Regions from separate parts of the Streptomyces sp. CNZ287 genome, predicted to be linked through region 2. Evidence: riboswitches for the same ligand, from Rfam matches in the RefSeq annotation. Region 2 holds a riboswitch; the other holds the start of a gene.
What was found. A riboswitch is a leader RNA that binds a small molecule or an ion and turns the genes downstream of it on or off. The one in region 2 is predicted to bind S-adenosylmethionine.
Positions count from the first base shown of each region.

Region 1: it holds a riboswitch for S-adenosylmethionine, as region 2 does, so the genes downstream of both, FB457_RS10440 (aminotransferase class V-fold PLP-dependent enzyme) here and thrC (threonine synthase) in region 2, are expected to answer to the same signal.

Region 1 is NZ_VISV01000004.1:78,488-89,692, reverse strand. It holds gene FB457_RS10475 (L,D-transpeptidase) at 1-872, shown strand, start outside; gene FB457_RS10470 (hypothetical protein) at 934-1,347, opposite strand; gene ctaE (aa3-type cytochrome oxidase subunit III) at 1,493-2,113, shown strand; gene qcrC (cytochrome bc1 complex diheme cytochrome c subunit) at 2,177-2,989, shown strand; gene qcrA (cytochrome bc1 complex Rieske iron-sulfur subunit) at 2,986-4,059, shown strand; gene qcrB (cytochrome bc1 complex cytochrome b subunit) at 4,056-5,690, shown strand; gene trpD (anthranilate phosphoribosyltransferase) at 5,818-6,885, shown strand; SAM riboswitch class IV at 6,999-7,116, shown strand; gene FB457_RS10440 (aminotransferase class V-fold PLP-dependent enzyme) at 7,308-8,690, shown strand; partial or broken gene FB457_RS10435 (response regulator) at 8,780-9,088, opposite strand; gene FB457_RS10430 (ATP-binding protein) at 9,088-10,503, opposite strand; gene FB457_RS10425 (hypothetical protein) at 10,507-10,824, opposite strand; gene FB457_RS10420 (Lrp/AsnC family transcriptional regulator) at 10,929-11,205, opposite strand, start outside.
Region 2 is NZ_VISV01000010.1:74,105-85,309, forward strand. It holds gene murQ (N-acetylmuramic acid 6-phosphate etherase) at 1-723, shown strand, start outside; gene groL (chaperonin GroEL) at 963-2,585, opposite strand; gene FB457_RS19170 (cold-shock protein) at 2,964-3,167, opposite strand; gene FB457_RS19175 (MoaD/ThiS family protein) at 3,564-3,842, opposite strand; gene thrC (threonine synthase) at 3,839-5,143, opposite strand; SAM riboswitch class I at 5,161-5,300, opposite strand; gene FB457_RS19185 (glucosyl-3-phosphoglycerate synthase) at 5,480-6,442, shown strand; gene FB457_RS19190 (trehalose-6-phosphate synthase) at 7,053-8,480, shown strand; gene FB457_RS19195 (CGNR zinc finger domain-containing protein) at 8,508-9,029, opposite strand; gene FB457_RS19200 (alpha/beta fold hydrolase) at 9,134-9,994, shown strand; gene otsB (trehalose-phosphatase) at 10,101-10,961, opposite strand; gene FB457_RS19210 (DUF3263 domain-containing protein) at 10,999-11,205, shown strand, end outside.

The DNA of each region.
Region 1 (11,205 bases), on a different contig from region 2:
CGTACCGCACCTCCAAGGTCAGGACGAAGAAGCCGATGAAGGTCGAGCTGGGCCCCGGCAAGGGCACGTACGGCGTCGGCCAGCCGCTGACGGTCAAGCTGAACCGGGCCGTGAAGACCCAGGCGGAGCGGTCCGTCGTCGAGCGCGGGCTGAAGGTCAGCTCGACCCCGGTGGTCCAGGGCGCCTGGTACTGGGTCGGCGACAAGGAACTCCACTACCGCCCCAAGGAGTACTGGCCTGCGGGCGCCCGGGTCCGGCTGGAGAGCCGGCTGGAGGGCGTCAAGGTGCGCGAGGGCGTCTACGCGAGCGCCGCGAAACCCCTGGAACTGAAGATCGGCGACCGCATCGAGGCGGTCACCGACGCCTCCGCGCACGAGATGACCGTGTACCGCAACGGAAAAGAGATCAACACCATCCCGGTCACCACCGGCAAGGCGGGCTTCGAGACCCGCAACGGCAAGAAGGTGGTGCTGGAGAAGCAGTCGAGCGTCCGGATGACCGGCGCCAGCATCGGCGTCGGCGGCACCGGGGAGGACTACGACCTCCAGGTGTCCTGGGCGACCCGCGTCACCTGGAGCGGCGAGTACGTGCACGCCGCCCCCTGGTCCGTGGGCTCGCAGGGCTCCGCCAACGTCAGCCACGGCTGCACCGGGATGAGCACCGAGGACGCCGCCTGGTTCTTCAAGACCGTACGGCCGGGCGACATCGTGGAGGTCGTCAACAGCTACGGCGAGGACATGGCCCCGTTCGGCAACGGCTTCGGGGACTGGAACCTCTCCTGGACCAAGTGGCAGGAGGGCAGCGCCCTGACGCCCGGCGTACGCGACGGCGGCGGCCCGGCGGAGGCGGGCCGGCTGCGGCCGGGAATCTGAGCCGCCCGCCGGGCCGTACGGCCCGGCGGGGGAGCGCCGGGTCCCCCGGCGCCCGCCGCCCTCAGGCGCGTACGGCCTGCCGCAGCCGCAGCACTTCCGCCAGACCGTCCGCGAGCGCCGCCGGGTCGACCGGGTGCGCCACGGTGGCCTCCGCCCGGCTCCAGGTCGCCAGCCAGGCGTCCTGCGGGCGGCCGATGATCAGCAGGACGGGCGGGCACTGGAAGATCTCGTCCTTGATCTGCCGGCACACGCCCATGCCGCCGGCGGGCACCGCCTCGCCGTCGAGCACGCAGGCGTCGATGCCGCCCCGCTCCAACTCCGCCAGCACCGCGGGGAACGTGGCGCACTCGACGTACTCCACCGGCGGCAGGTCCGCCGCGGGGCGGCGCCCGGCGGCGAGCCGGACCTGCTCGCGCGTGTTCGCGTCGTCGCTGTAGACCAGTACGTTGACCGGTCCTGCGGCCGTCGACTCCATGGTTCCTCCGGTGGTTCTCGGGCACCGCTCTCACCGCGGATGCTACTCCGCCCGGGGTGCGGCGGTGCAGTCCAGGCCCCTCTGCGGCGCCCTGACACTCCGAACGGCACCCCCCGGAGTGAGGCGGAGATAAGGGACCGACATAATGTCGGACGTGGCGACAGCAACAGCAGCAGTAGAGACCGGGCACGCGCACCCGTCGGTCAACCGGCCGAACCTCACCAGCGTCGGAACCATCATCTGGCTGAGTTCCGAGCTGATGTTCTTCGCGGCCCTCTTCGCGATGTACTTCACCCTGCGTTCGGTGATGGGGGCGGACTTCTGGAAGGACCAGGCCGAAACCCTCAACGTTCCGTTCGCGCTCGGCAACACCACGATCCTGGTGCTCTCCTCCCTCACCTGCCAGCTCGGCGTGTTCGCCGCCGAGCGCGGTGACGTGAAGAAGCTGCGCATGTGGTTCACGGTGACCTTCATCATGGGTGCCGTCTTCATCGCCGGACAGGTCACCGAGTACGTCGAGCTGGTGCACGAGGGCATCACGCTCTCCTCCGGCCCGTACGGCTCGGTGTTCTATCTGACCACCGGCTTCCACGGCCTGCATGTGACGGGCGGTCTGATCGCCTTCCTGCTGGTCCTGGGACGCACCTACGCGGCCAGACGGTTCACGCACCAGCAGGCGACGGCCGCGATCGTGGTGTCCTACTACTGGCACTTCGTCGACGTGGTCTGGATCGGCCTCTTCGCCACCATCTACTTGATCAAGTAACCGGCCGGGGAGCCGGCACCGAGAAGCACACCGACGCTGAAGATCCTGATACCGGGGTAATCCGTGAAAAAGCTCTCCGCACGACGGCGCCATCCGCTGGCGGCGCTCGTCGTCCTACTCATCGCGCTGGCGGCCACCGGGGGGCTGTACGCCACATTCGCGCCCACCGGTAAGGCGCAGGCCGACGAGACCAGCGCACAGTCCCTCGCCGTCGAAGAGGGACAGAAGCTCTTCCGGGTCGGCTGCGCGAGCTGCCACGGCACCGGCGGGCAGGGCTCCAGCGACGGCCCCAGCCTCGTGGGCGTCGGCGCGGCCGCGGTGGACTTCCAGGTCTCCACCGGCCGGATGCCCCTCCAGCAGCAGGGTGCCCAGGCGCCGAAGAAGCCGAGCGTGTACACCCAGAAGGAGATCGACCAGCTCGCCGCGTACGTCGCCTCCCTGGGCCCGGGCCCTGCGGTCCCCGAGGAGAGCCAGTACGACCCGGCGGGCGGCGACGTCGCCCGCGGCGGTGACCTGTTCCGTACGAACTGCGCGCAGTGCCACAACTTCACCGGGAAGGGCGGCGCCCTGACCGACGGCAAGTACGCGCCGAACATCGACGGCGTCGATCCGAAGCACATGTACGAGGCGATGCAGACGGGGCCGCAGAACATGCCGTCCTTCCCCGACAAGCTGCTCACCACCTCGGACAAGCAGGACATCATCGCCTACCTCGACGAGGTCGGCGGAGACGAGGCCGAGTCGCCCGGTGGCTTCAGCCTCGGCGGCCTCGGCCCCGTGAGCGAGGGTCTGTTCGCCTGGGTCTTCGGGCTCGGCTCCCTCGTCATCCTGACGATCTGGATCACCGCCCGCTCTGCAAAGGCCAAGAAGTCATGAGTAGCCAGCCTGGCTCCGAGAACGAGAACAACGGCGAGCACCTGCCGACCGTCCGGGAGGGCGAGGAGAGCGGGGGCGTCGCGGTCGAGGAGCGCGACCCGTTCGCCAACCCCGGCCTGCCGCCGCACGAGCCGCGCAAGCAGGACATCGACGAGCGTGCCGCCAAGCGCTCCGAGCGCACCGTCTCGCTGCTCTTCACGGTGTCGATGCTGGCGACCGTCGGCTTCATCGTCTCGTTCGTCGCGATCGACGTCGACAAGATCGTCTATATCTTCCCGCTCGGCCACATCAGCGCGCTGAACTTCGCCCTCGGCGTCACCCTGGGCCTCGCGCTGTTCTGCATCGGCGCCGGTGCCATCCACTGGTCCCGCACGCTGATGTCGGACGTGGAGGTCATCCAGGAGCGGCACCAGATCGAGTCCTCCGAAGAGACCAAGGCCATCACCAAGGCCCAGTGGCGCCAGGGCACCGAGGAATCGGCGATCGGCAGCCGCAAGATCATCCGCCGCACCATGCTCGGCGCGCTCACGCTGGTGCCCCTCGCCGGCGTCGTGCTGCTGCGCGACCTCGGCCCGCTGCCGGGCACCAAGCTGCGCCACACCCTGTGGGGCAAGGGCAAGCTGCTCATCAACATGAACACCGACGAGCCGCTGCGCCCGGAGGACATCACCGTCGGTTCGCTCTCCTTCGCCAAGCCCGAAGGGCTGAAGGAAGGCGACCACGACTTCAACACCGAGATCGCCAAGGCGGCGCTGATGCTCGTCCGGATCCACCCGGGCGACATCAAGGACAAGAAGTCGGCGGACTGGGGACACGAGGGCATCCTGGCCTACTCCAAGATCTGCACGCACGTCGGTTGTCCCGTCAGCCTGTACGAGCAGCAGACGCACCACGTGCTGTGTCCGTGTCACCAGTCGACGTTCGACCTGTCCGACGGCGCGCGCGTGCTCTTCGGCCCGGCCGGGCACCCCCTGCCGCAGCTTAGGATCACGGTCAATGACGAGGGCTACCTGTACGCGCTCGGCGACTTCGACGAGCCGGTAGGCCCCAGCTTCTGGGAGCGCGGATGAGCACCACCACGACAGACACACGCCGCAAACCACCCGGCAGAGGTGAGAGAGTCGCCGACTGGGCGGACGCCCGGCTCGGCCTGCACGCCGCCGGCCGCAAGAACATCCGCAAGGTGTTCCCCGACCACTGGTCCTTCCTCCTCGGGGAAGTGGCCATGTACACCTTCCTCATCGTGCTGCTGACCGGCGTGTACCTGACGCTGTTCTTCAAGCCGAGCATGGCGGAGATCACCTACCACGGCTCGTACGCGCCGATGAACGGCGTGCACATGACGGAGGCGTACGCCTCCACGCTGGACATCAGCTTCGACGTCCGCGGCGGGCTGCTCATCCGGCAGATCCACCACTGGTCCGCGCTGATCTTCATCGCCGCCATGGCGACGCACATGATGCGCGTCTTCTTCACCGGCGCGTTCCGCAAGCCGCGCGAGGTCAACTGGCTCTTCGGCTTCACTCTGCTGGTCCTCGGCTGCATCGCCGGCTTCACCGGCTACTCGCTCCCCGACGACCTGCTCTCCGGCACGGGCGTCCGCTTCATGGAGGGCGCGACGCTCGCCACCCCGGTGGTCGGCACCTACCTGGCGTTCTTCCTGTGGGGCGGTGAGTTCCCCGGGACGGACATCATCCCGAGATTCTTCGCCATCCACGTGCTCCTGGTGCCGGGCATCATGCTGGGGCTCTTCGTGCTCCACCTGATCCTGGTCTTCTACCACAAGCACACCCAGTTCGCGGGCGCCGGGAAGACCAACGACAACGTCGTGGGCGCGCCGTTCATGCCGATCTACGTCGCGAAGGCGGGCGGGTTCTTCTTCCTCGTCTTCGGCGTGGTCGCGGTGATCGCGGGCATGTTCACCATCAACCCGGTCTGGGATCTGGGACCGTACCGACCAGATCTGGTCTCCACCGGAGCCCAACCGGACTGGTATATGGGCTGGACCGAGGGGCTGATCCGGTTCATGCCCGGCTGGGAATGGGTCATCCCCGGCGGATACACGATCAACTTCGGGGTGTTCATCCCCCTGATGATCGTGGGCGTCGTCCCGATCGCGATGGTCGCCTACCCGTTCTTCGAGACCTGGGTGACCGGCGACCACCGCGAGCACCACACCCTGGACCGCCCGCGCAACGTGCCGACCCGTACCGCCTACGGGGTGGCCTGGCTGACCTGGGTCTTCGTGCTGCTGATGGGCGGCGGCAACGACCTGTGGGCGACGCACTTCCACCTCTCGATCGAGTCGATCACGTGGTTCGTGCGGGTCTCCTTCTTCGTCGCCCCGGTGGTGGCCTTCTGGATCACCCGGCGCATCTGCCTCGGGCTGCAGCGGCGGGACCGCGAGAAGGTCCTGCACGGCCGGGAGACGGGCATCATCAAGCGGCTGCCGCACGGCGAGTTCATCGAGGTGCACGAGTCGCTGTCGCAGGAGGAGATGCACAAGCTCACCGCGCACGACCAGTACACGCCGCTGGAGCTCGGCCCGACGGTCGACGACAACGGCGTGGTGCGCAAGCAGGGCCCGGTCGAGAAGCTGCGGGCCAGGCTGTCGCAGGGCTACTACGGCGAGGCCGGCCAGATCGCGAAGCCGACCCGGCGCGAGTACGAGGAGATCACCAGCGGCCACGGGCACCACTAGGGCTTGTCCGCCGCCGGGCGATCACCGCCGGGGCCCCCGTCCAGCAGTTGGACGGGGGCCCTTCGGCGTACTCTGCGGTCGATAGGCTGACGCCCGACAACTGAGACGACCCCCGGGACGGTGTGCCATGAGCGTGCAGACGGCAGCAGGAGGCGACAGCACGGCGGCGCGTTCCTGGCCGGATGTCATCAGCGCGCTGATCGCCGGGCAGGACCTCAGCGCCGAGGACACCGCCTGGGCCATGGACCAGATCATGTCGGGCACCGCGAGCAACGCGCAGATCGCCGGCTTCGCGGTCGCCCTGCGCGCCAAGGGCGAGACGGTCGCGGAGATCTCCGGGCTCGTGCGCACGATGTACGAGCACGCCCACACCATCGCCGTCCCGGGACCGACCGTGGACGTCGTCGGCACCGGCGGCGACCGGGCCCGTACGGTCAACATCTCCACCATGTCCGCGATCGTCGTCGCCGGGACCGGGGCGAGGGTCGTCAAGCACGGCAACAGGGCAGCGTCCTCCGCCTCCGGCGCCTCCGACGTGCTGGAGAAGCTGGGGGTCAACCTGGACCTGGCGCCCGGGCGGGTCGCCGAGGTCGCGGAGGAGGCGGGCATCACGTTCTGCTTCGCGGTCAAGTTCCACCCCGCGATGCGGCACGTCGCGCAGACCCGCAAGGAGCTGGGCGTCAGCACCCCCTTCAACTTCCTCGGCCCGCTCACCAACCCGGCGAGGGTCGGGGCGCAGGCGACCGGCGTCGCGGACGCCCGGATGGCGCCGATCATGGCCGGGGTGCTGGCCGAGCGCGGCACCTCGGCGCTCGTCTTCCGCGGCGACGACGGGCTGGACGAGCTGACCACGACGGCCACCTCCCAGGTGTGGACCGTGCGCGGCGGCGCGGTGCGGCAGGAGCGGTTCGACCCGCGGGACGTGGGCATCGAGCTGGTGCCGGTGGAGGCGCTGCGGGGCGCGGACGCCTCGTACAACGCCGATGTCGCCCGCCGGCTGCTGGCCGGCGAGACCGGCCCGGTGCGTGACGCGGTGCTGCTGAACGCGGCGGCGGCGCTCACGGCCCTGGACGCCGACGCCGACGGCCCGCTGCCGGACCGGATCGCGGCGGGCATCGTGCGGGCCGCGGAGTCGATCGACTCGGGCTCCGCGCTGCGGGCGCTGGAGCGCTGGGTCGCGGCCAGCAACCGCTGAGGCGCAGGCGGAGGGCTGCCGGTACGGGCCACCCCCGCCGATATCCGGAGAGTTGCGGACAGTCCGGGCAGCCGGGTTGCGCCGCGGCTCTCCGGTGCGCATACTCCTGACCAGGTCACGAGCGACAGCGATCAAGGCCCCGGCCCGCTGTCCGGCAACCCTCCGTCCGTGGCGGGGTGCCCCGGGTGATGACCGGGCCGCAGGCAGCGAGGTCTGCGGCAAGCGCGGACCCCTCGGAATCCAGGGGTCCTGGTCGGCCGAGGGAGTATCGCCGTGAGCAAGCGAATGCGCTAGGGGCCTTCCGCCCCTCGCCGCCGCGCGCGTCCTTCCGCAGCGTCGCCGCCGAGCGTCGCGCGCGTCCTTTCCGGGCCGTACGGGCCCGTCACCCCGCACATCTCGACGCCTGCTCACGGGAGTTCCGCATGTCCGCGTCCACGCTCACCCCCGCCTGTCTGCCCGTCCTCGGCCGGGACGTTCGCGCCCCGCTCGTCACCGGCGGCGACGCCGAGTACGCCGCCCTGGACTACGCCGCCAGCGCCCCGGCCCTGCAGCGCGTCTGGGACGACGTCGCCGCCTACGCGCCGTACTACGGCAGCGTGCACCGCGGCGCCGGCTACCTCTCGCAACTCTCCACCGAACTCTTCGAGTCCAGCCGGGCGACGGTCGCCGGGTTCCTCGGCTGCCGCCCCGACGACCAGGTCGTCTTCACCCGTTCCACCACCGACTCGCTCAACCTGCTGGCGACCGCGCTGCCGCCGGGGACCGAGGTCTACGTCTTCGAGACCGAGCACCACGCCGCCCTGCTGCCCTGGCATCACGGTGGGTCCGCGGCCGGCCGGGTCACCGTGCTCGCCGCTCCCGGCGGCCCCGGGCAGGCCGTGGCGGCGCTGGACTCGGCGCTTGCGGCGCGGGTCGGCGACGGTCCGGCGCTGGTGTGCGTGACGGGCGCCTCCAACGTCACCGGCGAGCTGTGGCCCGTACGGGAGCTGACCGCGGCGGCGCACCGGCACGGGGCGCGGCTGGTCCTGGACGCGGCGCAGTTGGCGCCGCACCATCCGGTGGACGTGGCGGATCTGGGCGTGGACTGGGTGGCCTTCTCCGGCCACAAGCTGTACGCGCCCTTCGGCGCCGGCGTCCTCGCGGGGCGGGCGGACTGGCTCCAGGCCGCGCCGCCGTACCTCGCGGGCGGCGGCGCCAGCCGGCGGGTGCTGCGCGCGGCCGACGGGGGAGTGGACGTCGAGTGGCAGACGACGGCGGCGCGGCACGAGGCGGGGTCGCCGAACGTCATCGGCGCGTACGCCATCGCGTCCGCGTGCAAGGCGCTGACGGAGGCCGGGTTCGGCGAACTGGTGGCGCGGGAGCGGGCGCTGGTGGCGCGGGTCCTCGACGGGCTCGCGGAGCTGCCGGGGGTGCGGGTGCTGTCGCTGTTCGGTGCGGACGCGGCGCGGGTCGGGGTGATCTCGTTCGTGGTCGACGGATGGAGCAGCTCCCATCTGGCGGCGGCGCTGTCGGCGGAGCACGGGATCGGGGTGCGCGACGGGCTTTTCTGCGCCCACCCGCTGGTGCGGGCGCTGCTCGGCGAGGCGGGGGAGCCGGCCGAGTGCGGTGGCGGCGCCGGGGACGGGGAGCGGCCGCTGAACGCGGTGCGGGTGAGCTTCGGGGCGGGCACGCCGGACGAGCACGTGGACCGGTTCCTGGCGGCGCTGGGGTCGCTGGTGCGCGACGGGGCGCGGTGGTCGTACCGTACGGTGGACGGCCGCTGCGTCCCCGCCTCCGGCGAGGACCGGACTGCGACCGCGTCCTGACCCCGCGGGCGGCCTCCGGCCGGGTCCGTCTGCCCGCCGGTGCACATGCTTTCGGCTGCGGGTCCCGCTCGCGACCGCCGGCCGGGCGCCGGTCCGGTCATGTAGTCGTCGGCGCCGCCTTCGAGGCCCGCGACGGTGTCGGTGACCGACGCCCGCGCGGTGAGCACGATCACCGGCACCGCCGAGCGCGCCTCGCGCAGTTGGCGCAGCACGGTGAAGCCGTCCCGTCCCGGCAGCCCGATGTCGAGGACGACCAGGTCGAAGCCGCCGGTGAGGGCGTGCTCGTACGCGGTGTCGCCGTCCGCGGCGACGGTGGTGGTGAAGCCGTTGGCGCGCAGCCCTTTCTCCACGAAGGAGGCGATGCGTTCCTCGTCCTCGGCGATGAGAATCCGGTTCATCACAGACCCTCCTGAAGGATCAGGGTGAAGGTGGCCCCGCCGCCGTCGGTGGGGCTGAGTTCGACGTGGCCGCGGTGGCCTTCCGCGATGGCCCTGACGATGGCCAGGCCCAGGCCCGCGCCGCCGCCGCGGGAGCCGCGGCGCGCGGTGCCGCGGCGGAAACGTTCGAAGATGAGGCCGGCGTCCTGCGGCGGGATGCCGGGGCCGCTGTCGGCGACGTACAGCTCGACGTGTCCTTCCGCGGTCCGCGAGCCGATCCGGATGCGCCCGCCGGGCGCGGTGTGCTGCACCGCGTTCTGGGCGAGCTGCACCATGGCCTGCGTGACGCGCTGCGGGTCGAGGCGCGTCTCGCCCTCGGCGACCTCGCTCAGCTCCCAGTCCCGCTCGCCGAGGGTCCTGGCCTTGACGAACACGTCCGCGGTCAGCTCCGCCAACTGCACCGGCTCCGGCTGGACGAAGTCCGGCCGCTCGGCCTTGGCGAGCAGCAGCAGGTCCTCCACGATCCGGGTCATCCGGTCCAGCTCGTCGGTGACCAGCCGCAGCGTCTCCTCGCGCTCCGCCGGGTCCTCGCCCATCAGCTCCAGGTGCCCGCGCACGATGGTGATGGGCGTACGCAGCTCGTGCCCGGCGTCGTCGACGAACTCCCGCTGGGCGGCGAACGCCCGCTCCAGCCGGTCCAGCATGGCGTTGAAGGTCGCGGCGAGCGCCGCCGTCTCGTCCCGGTCGGCGCGCCCGCGCACCGGGATCCGCCGGGTCAGGTCCTGCTCCGTCAACTGCGCGGCGGTCTGTCCCACCAGCCGTACGGGCGCGAGGATCCGGCCCGCCACCGCCCAGCCGATGGCGCTGACGACCACCAGCGCCATGGCCGAGATCATCAGCATGATGACGAACACATCGCTCACCTGTTCGCGTTCGCGCTCGGTGTGGATGGCCACGACGAACGCCGCCGCGTCCGGCTCCTCCTTCGCGCCGATGCCGGCCTTGGCCCAGCGCACCTCGCCCGAGGGCCGGTCGAGAAAGCCCGTGCGGTCGCCGGACTCGAAGATCGTCCGGCGGCCCGCCTTGTCGTTCTCCAGCGGCCGGGACATCGTCAGGTCCCGCGGCTGGACGAGTTGCTTCGGCCCGTCGCCGCGCTGGCGCACCAGGCCCAGCAGCTCCTCGTCCGGGTCGGCGTACTGCCGCTCCAGGAAGACCGTCAGCAGCCTTTCCGGGTCGGTGAAGGGGCGGCTCGTCTCCGGGTCGACGCCCCGCTCGTAGAGGCTGGCGAACTCCCGCGTCTCCTGTGCCAGCAGCTGGTCGACCCGGTGCTCCAGGTCGCGCAGCAGGATGGAGCGGGTGGTACCGGCGACGGCGGCGAGGGCCGCCGCCATCACCACCAGCAGGAGAAGGAGGATGCGGGCACGCGCGGAGATCATCGATCAGTCGTCGAACTCATCGTCGTCGTTGCCGCCGCCGGAGTCGTCCCCCGTGTCGTCGGCGTCGTCGTCTCCGCTCGCGCTGCCCGACGGATCCGTGGTGGGGCCGTCGCGCACAGGCGGCGGCGAGACCGTCTCCTTGCCCGTCTCCTCGCCGGGGGACGTGCCGGTCGACGGTGAGGCGGACCCCGGCGGGGAGGACGTGCCTCCCTCCATCTCCACCCGGGCGGGCGGAGCGGGGTCCTCCGGGTCGTCGGTCAGGGCGTAGCTGGTCGCGGCGATGCCCAGCGGGATCGCCACCACGGCGGTCAGTGCGGCCATGCGCTTCGAGAAAGCCATGTGTCCGAGGCTGCGGCCGGCGGATGCCGTACAGCGTGAAGGACGGATGAGAGATTCTTCATCTACGGCCCCGAGCGCGCACCCCGCTACTCCTCCAGGCCGATGGCGAACGCGGCTTCGAGGTCGTGCTGCGAGTACGTACGGAAGGAGATGTGCGTCTCGGTCCCCGCCACGCCCGGGACCTTGCTGATCCGGCCCGGGATCACGTCGGCCAGATCGTCGTGGCGCGCCACCCGGACGATGGCGATCAGGTCGTGCGCCCCCGTGACCGAGTACACCTCGCTGACCCCGTCGATCGCGGCGATCGACTCCGCGATCTCGGGAATGCGGTCCACGTCGGTGTTGATCAGAACGATCGCAGTG
Region 2 (11,205 bases):
GGCAGACTGTTCTATCTGGGCGCCGGCACCGCGGGCCGGCTCGGGGTGCTGGACGCCAGCGAGTGCCCGCCGACGTTCAACACCGACCCGTCGCAGGTCGTCGGCATGATCGCCGGTGGTGACGTGGCGCTGCGGACCTCCACGGAGGGCGCGGAGGACAGCGAGGAGCTGGCCGCGGCCGACCTGGCGGCGGCGGAGCTGGGGCCCGACGACGCGGTCGTCGGCATCTCGGCCTCCGGCCGCACGCCGTACGCCGTCGGCGGTGTGACGTACGCCCGCGGTCTGGGGGCGCTGACCGTCGGGCTGTCCTGCAACGCCGGTTCGCCGCTGGGCGCCGCCGCGCAGCACGCCATCGAGGTCGTCGTGGGCCCCGAGCTGATCGCGGGGTCGACGCGGCTGAAGGCGGGCACGGCGCAGAAGCTCGTGCTCAACATGCTGTCGACGATCACGATGATCCGGCTCGGCAAGACGTACGGGAACCTGATGGTCGACGTGCGCGCCTCCAACGAGAAGCTGCGGGCCCGTTCGCGGCGCATCGTCGCACTGGCGACGGGCGCGGGCGACGAGGAGGTGGAGGCCGCCCTCGCCGAGACCCACGGCGAGGTGAAGAACGCGATCCTCACCATCCTCGGCGGCGTGGACGGCAGCACGGCGGAGCGCCTGCTCGACGCCTCACACGGTCACCTGCGAGTCGCCCTGAAGTCCGCGACCGACGTGAGCTGAGCCCGGCGGTGTCGGCAAGGGGTCGTTGACCGGAGGGTGCCCCGGTCGGCGCCGGCCGGGGGCACCCGGCCGCCCCTCCCCCGCCGCACCCGCGGGCTGCCGCCGCCGCATGCCCACGCACCGCCGCCGCGTGCCCACACGCCCGAGGGCGGCACCCCCTGCGGGGTACCGCCCTCGGTTCGTCAGCCCGTCCGCCGTCCGCCGCGGCCGCGGCGGACGTACGGACTTCGCGATCCCGATCAGAAGTCCATGTCGCCGCCGGGCATACCGCCCCCGGCCGCGGCCTTCTCCTTCTCCGGCTTGTCGGCGACGACGGCCTCGGTGGTGAGGAAGAGGCCCGCGATCGACGCCGCGTTCTGCAGCGCGGAGCGGGTCACCTTGGCCGGGTCGAGGATGCCCTCGGCGATCATGTCGACGTACTCGCCGCTGGCGGCGTTGAGCCCGTGACCGGCGGTCAGGTTGCGCACCTTCTCCACCACGACGCCGCCCTCGAGGCCGGCGTTGACCGCGATCTGCTTCAGCGGGGCCTCCAGGGCCAGCTTCACGGCGGACGCGCCGGTGGCCTCGTCGCCCTGGAGCTCCAGCTTCTCGAAGACGTGGCCGGCCTGCAGCAGGGCCACGCCGCCACCGGCGACGATGCCCTCCTCGACGGCCGCCTTCGCGTTGCGCACGGCGTCCTCGATGCGGTGCTTGCGCTCCTTCAGCTCGACCTCGGTCGCGGCGCCGGCCTTGATGACGGCCACGCCGCCGGCCAGCTTGGCGAGCCGCTCCTGCAGCTTCTCGCGGTCGTAGTCGGAGTCGCTGGCGTCGATCTCGGCCCGGATCTGGTTGACCCGGCCCTGGACCTGCTCGCTGTCGCCCGAGCCGTCGACGATGGTGGTCTCGTCCTTGGTGATGACGACCTTGCGGGCGCGGCCCAGCAGGTCGAGCGTGGCGCTCTCCAGCTTGAGGCCGACCTCCTCGGAGATGACCTGGCCACCGGTGAGGATGGCGATGTCGCCGAGCATGGCCTTGCGGCGGTCGCCGAAGCCCGGGGCCTTGACGGCGACGGACTTGAAGGTGCCGCGGATCTTGTTCACCACGAGGGTGGACAGGGCCTCGCCCTCGACGTCCTCGGCGATGATCAGCAGCGGCTTGCCCGACTGCATGACCTTCTCCAGGAGCGGCAGCAGGTCCTTGACCGCGCTGATCTTGGAGTTGGCGATGAGGATGTACGGGTCCTCGAGCTCCGCCTCCATGCGCTCCATGTCGGTGGCGAAGTAGGCGGAGATGTAGCCCTTGTCGAAGCGCATGCCCTCGGTGAGCTCCAGCTCGAGCCCGAAGGTCTGCGACTCCTCGACGGTGATGACGCCTTCCTTGCCGACCTTGTCCATGGCCTCGGCGATCAGCTCGCCGATCTGGACGTCGCCGGCGGAGATGGAGGCGGTGGAGGCGATCTGCTCCTTGGTCTCCACGTCCTTGGCCTGCTCCAGCAGGGCGGCGGAGACGGCCTCGGTGGCCTTCTCGATGCCGCGCTTCAGCGCCATCGGGTTGGCGCCGGCGGCCACGTTGCGCAGGCCCTCCTTGACCAGGGCCTGGGCCAGGACGGTCGCGGTCGTCGTGCCGTCACCGGCGACGTCGTCCGTCTTCTTCGCGACCTCCTTGACCAGCTCGGCGCCGATCTTCTCGTACGGATCCTCGAGCTCGATCTCCTTGGCGATGGAGACACCGTCGTTCGTGATCGTGGGGGCGCCCCACTTCTTCTCAAGGACGACGTTCCGGCCCTTGGGGCCGAGGGTGACGCGGACGGCGTCGGCGAGCTGGTTCATGCCGCGCTCGAGGCCGCGCCGCGCCTCCTCGTCGAACGCGATGGTCTTGGCCATTGTGTTGAGTCCTCCCGGACAGGGGGGTCGTCTGTGTCCGGACCGCGCTGGCGCCCGCGACGGACGGTCCGCGACCCGCGTGGTTCCCTCCCACCCGGCGTGCGGACCTCACCGAACCGGTCCCGTGCTGTCACTCTCACGGGGAGAGTGCTAACGCCAATGATTAGCACTCGCCCCCTGCGAGTGCAAGCGGGTAGGGGCTTCTCATGCGCAGAGCGGAACCGGACCGCGGCACCGCACAACAGGCGGCGGAGGACGCGGACAGGGGCGGACATGGGCGGATACGGGGAGCGGGCAGGGGCGGAGCACGGACAGCAGAGGGCCCGCACCCCGGGGGGTGCGGGCCGTCGCGAGTCGTCCGTGGTCGATGCCCGGCGCTCAGCCGCTGACGCGGACCATGTCTGCCTGCGGCCCCTTCTGGCCCTGCGAGATCTCGAACTCGACCCGCTGGCCTTCCTCGAGGGTGCGGTATCCGTCCATCTGAATCGCGCTGTAGTGGACGAAGACATCCGCACCACCGTCGACCGCGATGAAGCCGTACCCCTTCTCCGCGTTGAACCACTTGACGGTGCCCTGAGCCATTCCAAACTCCCCTATTGCTGGCCCTTACACAGGACCGCACTCCGCGGACCCGGGTCAGACCTCACCCCCGGATACACGCCGGGGCGTGCGCCGGAACGCGTCGACCGCGGCTGAATGTATCCGCACAGATGCCCAGTGCAACAGGTCAATCGGACGAGAATTCTACGGACACGCGATCGGCATTTTTCCGATCAATTTCCGCCATTCCATGACAACTCGGGCAGGGCATAACTCACCATCACGACAATTAACTCTCCGCATTTGCGCGGAACTTGTCGCGTTCTCATATGCGTGGAGCATGGGCCACGAGGGGGGAACGCCCCAACCCTATCGCGTGTCATGACATGCGAACGGCCCCACTCCGGATCAGTGGGGCCGCACACGCGCACGCGGGGTTCAGCAGCCTCCGGCGACCGCCGGAATGATCGAGATCCCGGCCCCCTCGGGAGTGGGAGTCTGCAGGCCATCGGCGAAGCGGACGTCATCATCGTTCACATAGACGTTCACGAAGCGGCGCAGCTTGCCTTGATCGTCCAGCACCCGTCCTGCGATGCCGCGGTGGTTCTTCTCCAGGTCTTCGATCACCTCGGCCAGCGTCGCGCCCTCGGCGCTCACCTCTGCCCGCCCGTCGGTATACGTACGGAGGATGGTCGGAATTCGGACGTTCACGCTCATGATGCGAGGCCGGCCTCTCGGAAGGAGTCGAGTGTGGGACGAATGATCGCGCTCGGCCCCGTGGTGGGAGCGACCGCGTCGAGGGTCTTCAGGCCGTCGCCCGTGTTGATCGCGACGGTGGTCCCGGCCGGGTCGATCCGGCCGTCCGCGACGAGCTTCGCCAGCACGCCGAAGGTCACGCCGCCCGCCGTCTCCGCGAACACACCCTCGGTGCGGGCCAGCAGCTTCACCGCGTCCACGACCTCGGCGTCCGTCACGTCCTCCACCGCGCCGCCGGTGCGGCGGGCGATGTCCAGCACGTACGGGCCGTCGGCCGGGTTGCCGATGGCGAGGGACTTGGCGATCGTGTCGGGCCGCACGGGACGTACCACGTCGTGACCGTCCTTGAAGGCCCGCGAGACCGGGGAGCAGCCGGCCGCCTGGGCGCCGAAGATCTTGTACGGGCGCTCCTCGACCAGCCCGGTCGCGATCAGCTCCTTCAGCCCCTTGTCGATCTTCGTGAGCTGGGAGCCGGAGGCGACGGGTATGACGATGTTGTCCGGGAGCCGCCAGCCGAGCTGCTCGCAGATCTCGTACGCGAGGGTCTTGGAGCCCTCCGCGTAGTACGGGCGCAGATTGACGTTCGTGAACCCCCAGCCCTCGCCGATCGGGTCGCCGATCAGCTCCGAGCAGAAGCGGTTCACGTCGTCGTACGTGCCCTCGATGCCGACGACGTCACCGCCGTAGACCGCGGCCATGACGACCTTCGCGTGCTCCAGGTCGTACGGGATGAAGACGCACGAACGCAGTCCCGCCCGCGCCGCGGCCGCGCCGACCGCGCCCGCCAGATTGCCCGTGGAGGAACACGACAGCGTGGTGAAGCCGAAGGCGCGCGCCGCCTCGACGGCGATCGCGACGACGCGGTCCTTGAAGGAGTGCGTCGGGTTGCCCGAGTCGTCCTTGACGTGCAGCGCGCCCGTCACGCCCAGCTCGGCGGCGAGCCGGTCGGCGCGGTGCAGCCGGGTGAACCCGGGGTTCAGGTTCGGCTTGCCCGCCACGTCCGCGGGGACCGGCAGCAGCGGCGCGTACCGCCAGATGCTCCGCGGACCCGCCTCGATACGGGCCCGCAGCCGGGCGGCGGACCCGGCGTCACCGCCGGGGAGTTCGTACGCCGCCTCCAGCGGCCCGAAACACGACTGGCACGCGAACACCGGACCCAGCGGCACCCGCTCCCCGCACTCCCGGCACGACAGCGCGACGGCAGGGCCCAGATCAGGGCCGCCGTCGACGGCGGTGGGGGTGGGAGCTGTGTCTACAGCCATACTGGCGAGGCCCTCTCTCCTCATCTTCCCCGCGACGCATCTCGCCGCAGGACGGAATTGGCACCATCACCGTCCGGGGCCTCGCAGCGTCGCGAGTACCGGACGGAGGGTTGCCGGGGCTTCAACGGGCCGTTCCCTCTGCCCCTCTGGATGAGCTCTGTATGGCGCGGGTCCGGCGGGGCCGCCCGGCGCTTTTGTCCGCGCGCGGACCCCGACATAGGGACGTCACGCACGTTGTTCAAGACTGTAACCGACGACCAGGACAGTTGTGAGGGCCGTCCGATACGCGAGACGGCTCACACACCGGGCAGGACACCGGCAAGGGGAGGCCCGCAGGTGCTCGATGACGTGGAGCAGTGGCTGAGGACGCGGTCCTGGTCCGCGGCGGACCGGCCGGACGCGCGGCTGCTGGCGGCCAAGCGCGCGCTCGGGGCGCGCGGGACGGTGAGCGTGGTGCTGCCGGCGCTCGACGAGGAGGCCACGGTCGGGTCGATCGTCGCGGCGATCCGCGCGGAGCTGATGGCTCCCGACGGCGGGCTGGTGGACGAGCTGGTCGTGATGGACTCCGGCTCCACGGACCGTACGGCGGAGGTCGCCGCCGCGGCGGGCGCGCGGGTCGTGCACCGCGACGAGGTGCTGCCGCGGATGCCGGCGGTGCCGGGCAAGGGCGAGGTGCTGTGGCGGTCGCTGCTGGTGACGCGCGGCGAGATCGTGTGCTTCGTGGACGCGGACCTGCGGGACTTCGACACGGCGTTCGTGAGCGGGATCGTGGGGCCGCTGCTGACGGATCCCGGCGTGGAGTTCGTGAAGGCGGTGTACGACAGACCGCTGGGTACGGGGGCGGCGACCGGACAGGGCGGGCGGGTGACCGAGCTGGTGGCCCGGCCGCTGCTGAACCTGCACTGGCCGCTGCTGGCCGGCTTCGTCCAGCCGCTGGGCGGTGAGTACGCGGCGCGCCGGTCGCTGCTGGAGCGGCTGCCGTTCCCGGTCGGGTACGGGGTGGAGCTGGGCCTGCTCGTCGACGCGCTGCACACGGTGGGGCTGGACGCGCTGGCGCAGGTCGACGTCGGCGTCCGCCGGCACCGGCACCAGGACGACCGCGCGCTGGGGCGCATGGCGGCGGCGATCTACCGCACGGCGCAGGTACGGCTGGCGCGGGGGCACCTGGTGCGGCCGCGGCTGACGCAGTTCGACCGGGGGGCGGAGGGGGCGTTCGAGCCGCGGACGTACGGGGTGGACACGGAGGAGCGGCCGCCGATGGGGGAGATCCGGGAGTACGTGGAGCGCCGCGCGGCATAGCCCTCGCCGGGCGGGCGACGGCGGGTGGGGGTCTCCCCGCACCCGCCCCTTCCCGAACCCCGGGGGCTCCGCCCCGGGACCGGACAGGGCTGCGCCCCAGCCCCCAGCGGAGGCGCGCCCGGCACCCCAGCGGGCTCCGCCCCGAGACGCCGGGGGCTCCGCCCCCAAACCCCCGCGGGGCTCCGCCCCGAGACCGGACAGGGCTACGCCCCAGCCCTCGCGGAAGCGCGCCCGGCACCCCAGCGGGACTCCGCCCCCGAGGACCCAGCGGGGGCTCCGCCCCCAAACCCCCGCGGGGCTCCGCCCCGGGACCCGGCGGGGAGCTCCGCCCCCGAGCCCCCGGGGCTGCGCCCCAGACCCCCTCGGGGCTCCGCCCCGGGACCCCGAAGGGGCCGCGCCCCGGACCACACAGGGCTGCGGCCGGCCTTGTTGAGGCCGCGCCGCCCGAGACCTCCGCGAGGCTCGCCCCGGGGCCGACCGCGCTGCCGTACCTCCCACGGGCCCCTCGGATCCCGGAGCCTCCGGTCCCACCGGCCCACGTGCCCCACCGGTATCGGCCACACCGTCCCGGTTGCGTTTCAGAGGGCCCTGCCGTGGCTAGGCTCGGCGCATGGTCGTGTCGCCCGGTGCTCCCCTGCTCGTCGCGTCCAACCGCGGGCCCCTCTCGTACGCCGTCGGCGACGACGGTGCGCTCGTCGCCAAGCGTGGCGGTGGCGGGCTCGTCTCCGGGCTCAGCGCCGTGGGGCCCGAGGCCGGTGCGCTGTGGGTGTGTGCCGCGCTGGGTGACGGGGACCGGGAGGCCGTGCGGCAGGGGGTGGCAGAGCCCGGGGTGCGGATGCTCGGCATCGACCCGGACGTCTTCCACGACGCGTACAACGGCGTCGCGAACTCCGTCCTGTGGTTCGTCCACCACATGCTCTACGACATCCCCGTCGCCCCCGTCTTCGACGCCGCGTTCCGCCGCCAGTGGGCCGCGTACGAGACGTACAACCGCGCCTTCGCCGACGCCCTCGCCGACGGTGCCGCCGAGGGCGCGGCGGTGCTCGTGCAGGACTACCACCTGTGTCTCGTCCCCGGCATGCTCCGTGAGCGCCGCCCCGACCTGCGCATCTCGCACTTCACCCACACCCCCTGGGCACCCCCCGAGTACTTCCGGCTCCTCCCCGACGACATCGCCGCCGCCCTGCTGCGCGGGCTGCTCGGCGCCGACCGCGTCGGCTTCCACACCCGCCGGTGGGCCGAGGCGTTCGCCGGCTGCTGCCGCGAGGTGCTGGGCGGGGAGGCCGACGTCGCCTTCGCCGGGGAGGAGGCGCGGGGTGAGCGGACGACGTGGGTCGACGTGCACGCCCTCGGCGCCGACGCCGACTTCCTGCGCGAGCGGTCGCGGCGGCCGGACGTCGCCGAGCGGATGGCCGCCCTGCGCGAGCAGATCGGCGGCGCGGACCGCGAGGTCGTCGTGCGGGTGGACCGCACCGAGTTGTCGAAGAACATCGTCCGCGGGCTGCTCGCGTACCGGCGGCTGCTGGAAGCGCGGCCGGAGTGGCGCGGGCGGGTGGTGAAGCTGGCGTTCGCGTATCCGTCGCGGCAGGACCTGGCGGTGTACCGCGACTACACCGCGGAGGTGCGCCGCCTCGCCGCGGAGATCAACGAGGCGTACGGGACGGACGGCTGGCAGCCGGTCGTGCTCCACGTCGAGGACGACTTCGCCCGCTCCCTCGCCGCGTACCGGCTGGCGGACGTGGCGCTGGTCAATCCGCTGCGGGACGGGATGAACCTGGTCGCGAAGGAGATCCCGGTGGTCTCCGACGACGGCTGCGCGCTGGTGCTGTCCCGGGAGGCGGGCGCGTACGCGGACCTCGCCGAGGACGCGCTCGTGGTGCACCCGTACGACGTGGAGGCCACGGCGGACGCGCTGCACGCGGCGCTGACGATGCCGCGCGACGAGCGCGCCCGGCGGACGAAGCGGCTGGCGGCGGCGGCCACGGCGCTGCCGCCGCAGGCGTGGTTCCTCGCGCAGTTGGACGCGCTGCGGGCGTAGCCGGCGGTACGGGCCGCGCGCGACCCCTCAGCGGCGGTGGCGCTCCTGGAAGCGGGCCGCCTTGGCGCGGTTGCCGCACCCTTCCATCGAGCACCAGCGGCGGCGGCCGTTCTTGCTGACGTCGTAGAACCACAGCACGCACTCGGGGTTCGCACAGCCGCGGACCCGCTCCGGGTGCTCCTCGTAAAGCCGGACCAGATCGGCCGCGGCGACCCAGGCCGGCAGCCACGCGGGGTCGTCCACGACGATCTCCGAGGTGGCCCGCCCGGCGCGGAGCAGGGGGCGGCGGGCGCCGTGGGCCAGTATCTCGTCGAGCGGCCGCTCGTCGCCGTCGAGGGCGGCGCGCAGGGCGGCGCGGGCGGTGGTCAGCGGCTCGCGCACGGCGGCGGGGTCGGGGACGTCGGCCGCGGGACCCGACAGGCCGTGCTCACCCAGCCAGCGGCTGACGCCGTCGGGCTCGTAGAAGAAGTCGACGGGGCTCCCCTCGTCGATCCACCAGGTGTTCACCAGGTCCAGGGCCAGCGGTTCGCCGGTCAGCGGTCGTGCCATACGAGCAGTGTAACCGTTGAAGTCGAATTGACAGGTTGGCAGGGGCGGGTTAGGTTTCTCTCGTCGTTAACCGTTCAAGTTCACTTTGATGGTTGGAGCTCGCCGTGACCGTACGCCACCGCACCGCCCGCATCGACGGCCTCGACGTTTTCTACCGGGAGGCCGGTGACCCGGGCGCGCCGACGCTCGTGCTGCTGCACGGCTTCCCGACGTCGTCCGTCGGCTTCGCCCCGCTGATGGCGGAGCTGGCCGGCGAGTTCCGTCTGATCGCCCCCGACTATCCCGGCTTCGGCCTCAGCTCCGCCCCGCCGGCCGGGGAGTGGGCGTACACCTTCGACCATCTCGCCGACGTGGTGGACAAGCTGCTCGACCAGCTAGGCGTCCGGCGCTACGCGATCTATGTCCACGACTACGGCGCCCCGGTCGGCTTCCGCCTCGCCCTGCGCCACCCCGAGCGCATCACCGGCATCGTCAGCCAGAACGGCAATGCCTACGACGAGGGGTTCACCCCCTTCTGGACCCCGCTCCGCGCCTACTGGGCCGAGCCCACGCCGGCCAACCGCGAGGCGCTCCGCTCGCTCCTCACCCCGGACGCCACGCACTGGCAGTACAGCCACGGTGTCCCGGACGCCTCGCTGGTCGACCCGGCGCTGGAGGTGCACGACCAGGCCCTGCTGGACCGGCCGGGCAACCAGGAGATCCAGCTCGACCTCTTCCTCGACTACGGCACGAACCCCGGGCGGTACGCGGACTGGCAGGAGTATCTGCGGGTGCACCAGCCGCCGGTCCTCGCGGCCTGGGGGCGGCACGACGAGATCTTCGGGCCGGACGGGGCGCGCGCCTTCGCCCGGGACGTGAAGGACGCGCAGGTGCAGTTGCTGGACGCCGGTCACTTCCCGCTGACGACACGGTTCGCGCAGAGCGCCGGGCTGATACGGGACTTCCTGCGCCGGCTCTCCGACTGAGGGGGCGGCAGGCGGTCCGGCGGCGGCCGGCGGCCGGGGCCACGGACTCCGAGGAGCCCGGCTCCGGGCCCGACGGCGCGTGGCTGCGAAGCCCGACGGCCCGGGGCTACGTGCCGAGGGCCGTCGCCAGGGCCGTCAGGAGGTCCACCACGCCCCGCGGTCCTTCGACCGTCAGGTCCGCGCGGTCCGCCAGCGCGTCCGCACCCTCGCCCGTCGTCGCCGCGCTGCACACCAGCAGCCCGGCGACGCCCTCCGGGCGCAGCGCGTCCACGGCGTCGTAGGCCGCGAGGTCGCCGAGGTCGTCGCCGGCGTAGAGGACGGTGCGGGCGCCGGTCTCGCGGGTCAGGGCGGTGAGGGCGCGGCCCTTGTCCATGCCCGGGGGGCGGAGTTCGAGGACGAAGCGGCCGGGTTCGACCACGAGGCCGTGGGCTTCCGCCAGGTCGTCCAGCGGCTTGCGCAGCGCGTCGGCGGCCTCGGCGGGACGGTCGGCGCGGCGGGTGTGGACGGCGACGGCGCGGCCCTTGTCCTCGATCCACGTGCCCCGCCAGGCGCCCGCCGCCTCCAGCACACCCGGCAGCTCGGCCTGCACGGCCGCGACGCCGGGGTGCGGGTCGGGGGCGCGCAGGGTGCCGGTGGCGGCGTCCCACTGCTCGTCGCCGTAGTGGCCGAGGACGCGCAGGTGCGTGAGCCCCGCGACGCCGGCGAAGCCGCCGTACCGTACGGCCACGGCGGCGGGCCGGCCGGTGATGACGGCGACGGTCCCGACCCGCGGCGCGACCCGGGCCAGCGCGGGTACGGCGCCGGGGTGGGCCCGCGCGGAGTCGGGGTCGGGGACGATCGGGGCGAGGGTGCCGTCGAAGTCGAAGGCGAGGAGGGCCTGTTCCGGGTCGGCGAGGAGCGCCGCGAGGCCGGCGCGACCCGCCTCGGTGCGCGGAACGGGGAGCTGTGCTGCGGAGGTGCTGCCCATGTCCAGGACCCTACCGGCCCGCGGTACCGTGCAGGGCATGTCTGAGGGTGACGCGGCGCTGACCGAGCGGGACTTGGCGGTCCTCGCGCTGGAGAAGCGCGCGTGGCCGGGTCCGGGGGCGAAGGAGCGGGCGATCCGGGAGCGCCTGGGGCTCTCCCCGACGCGGTACTACCAGGTGCTCAACGCGCTCCTGGACGACCCGCGCGCGCAGGAGCACGACCCGGTGACGGTCAACCGGCTGCGC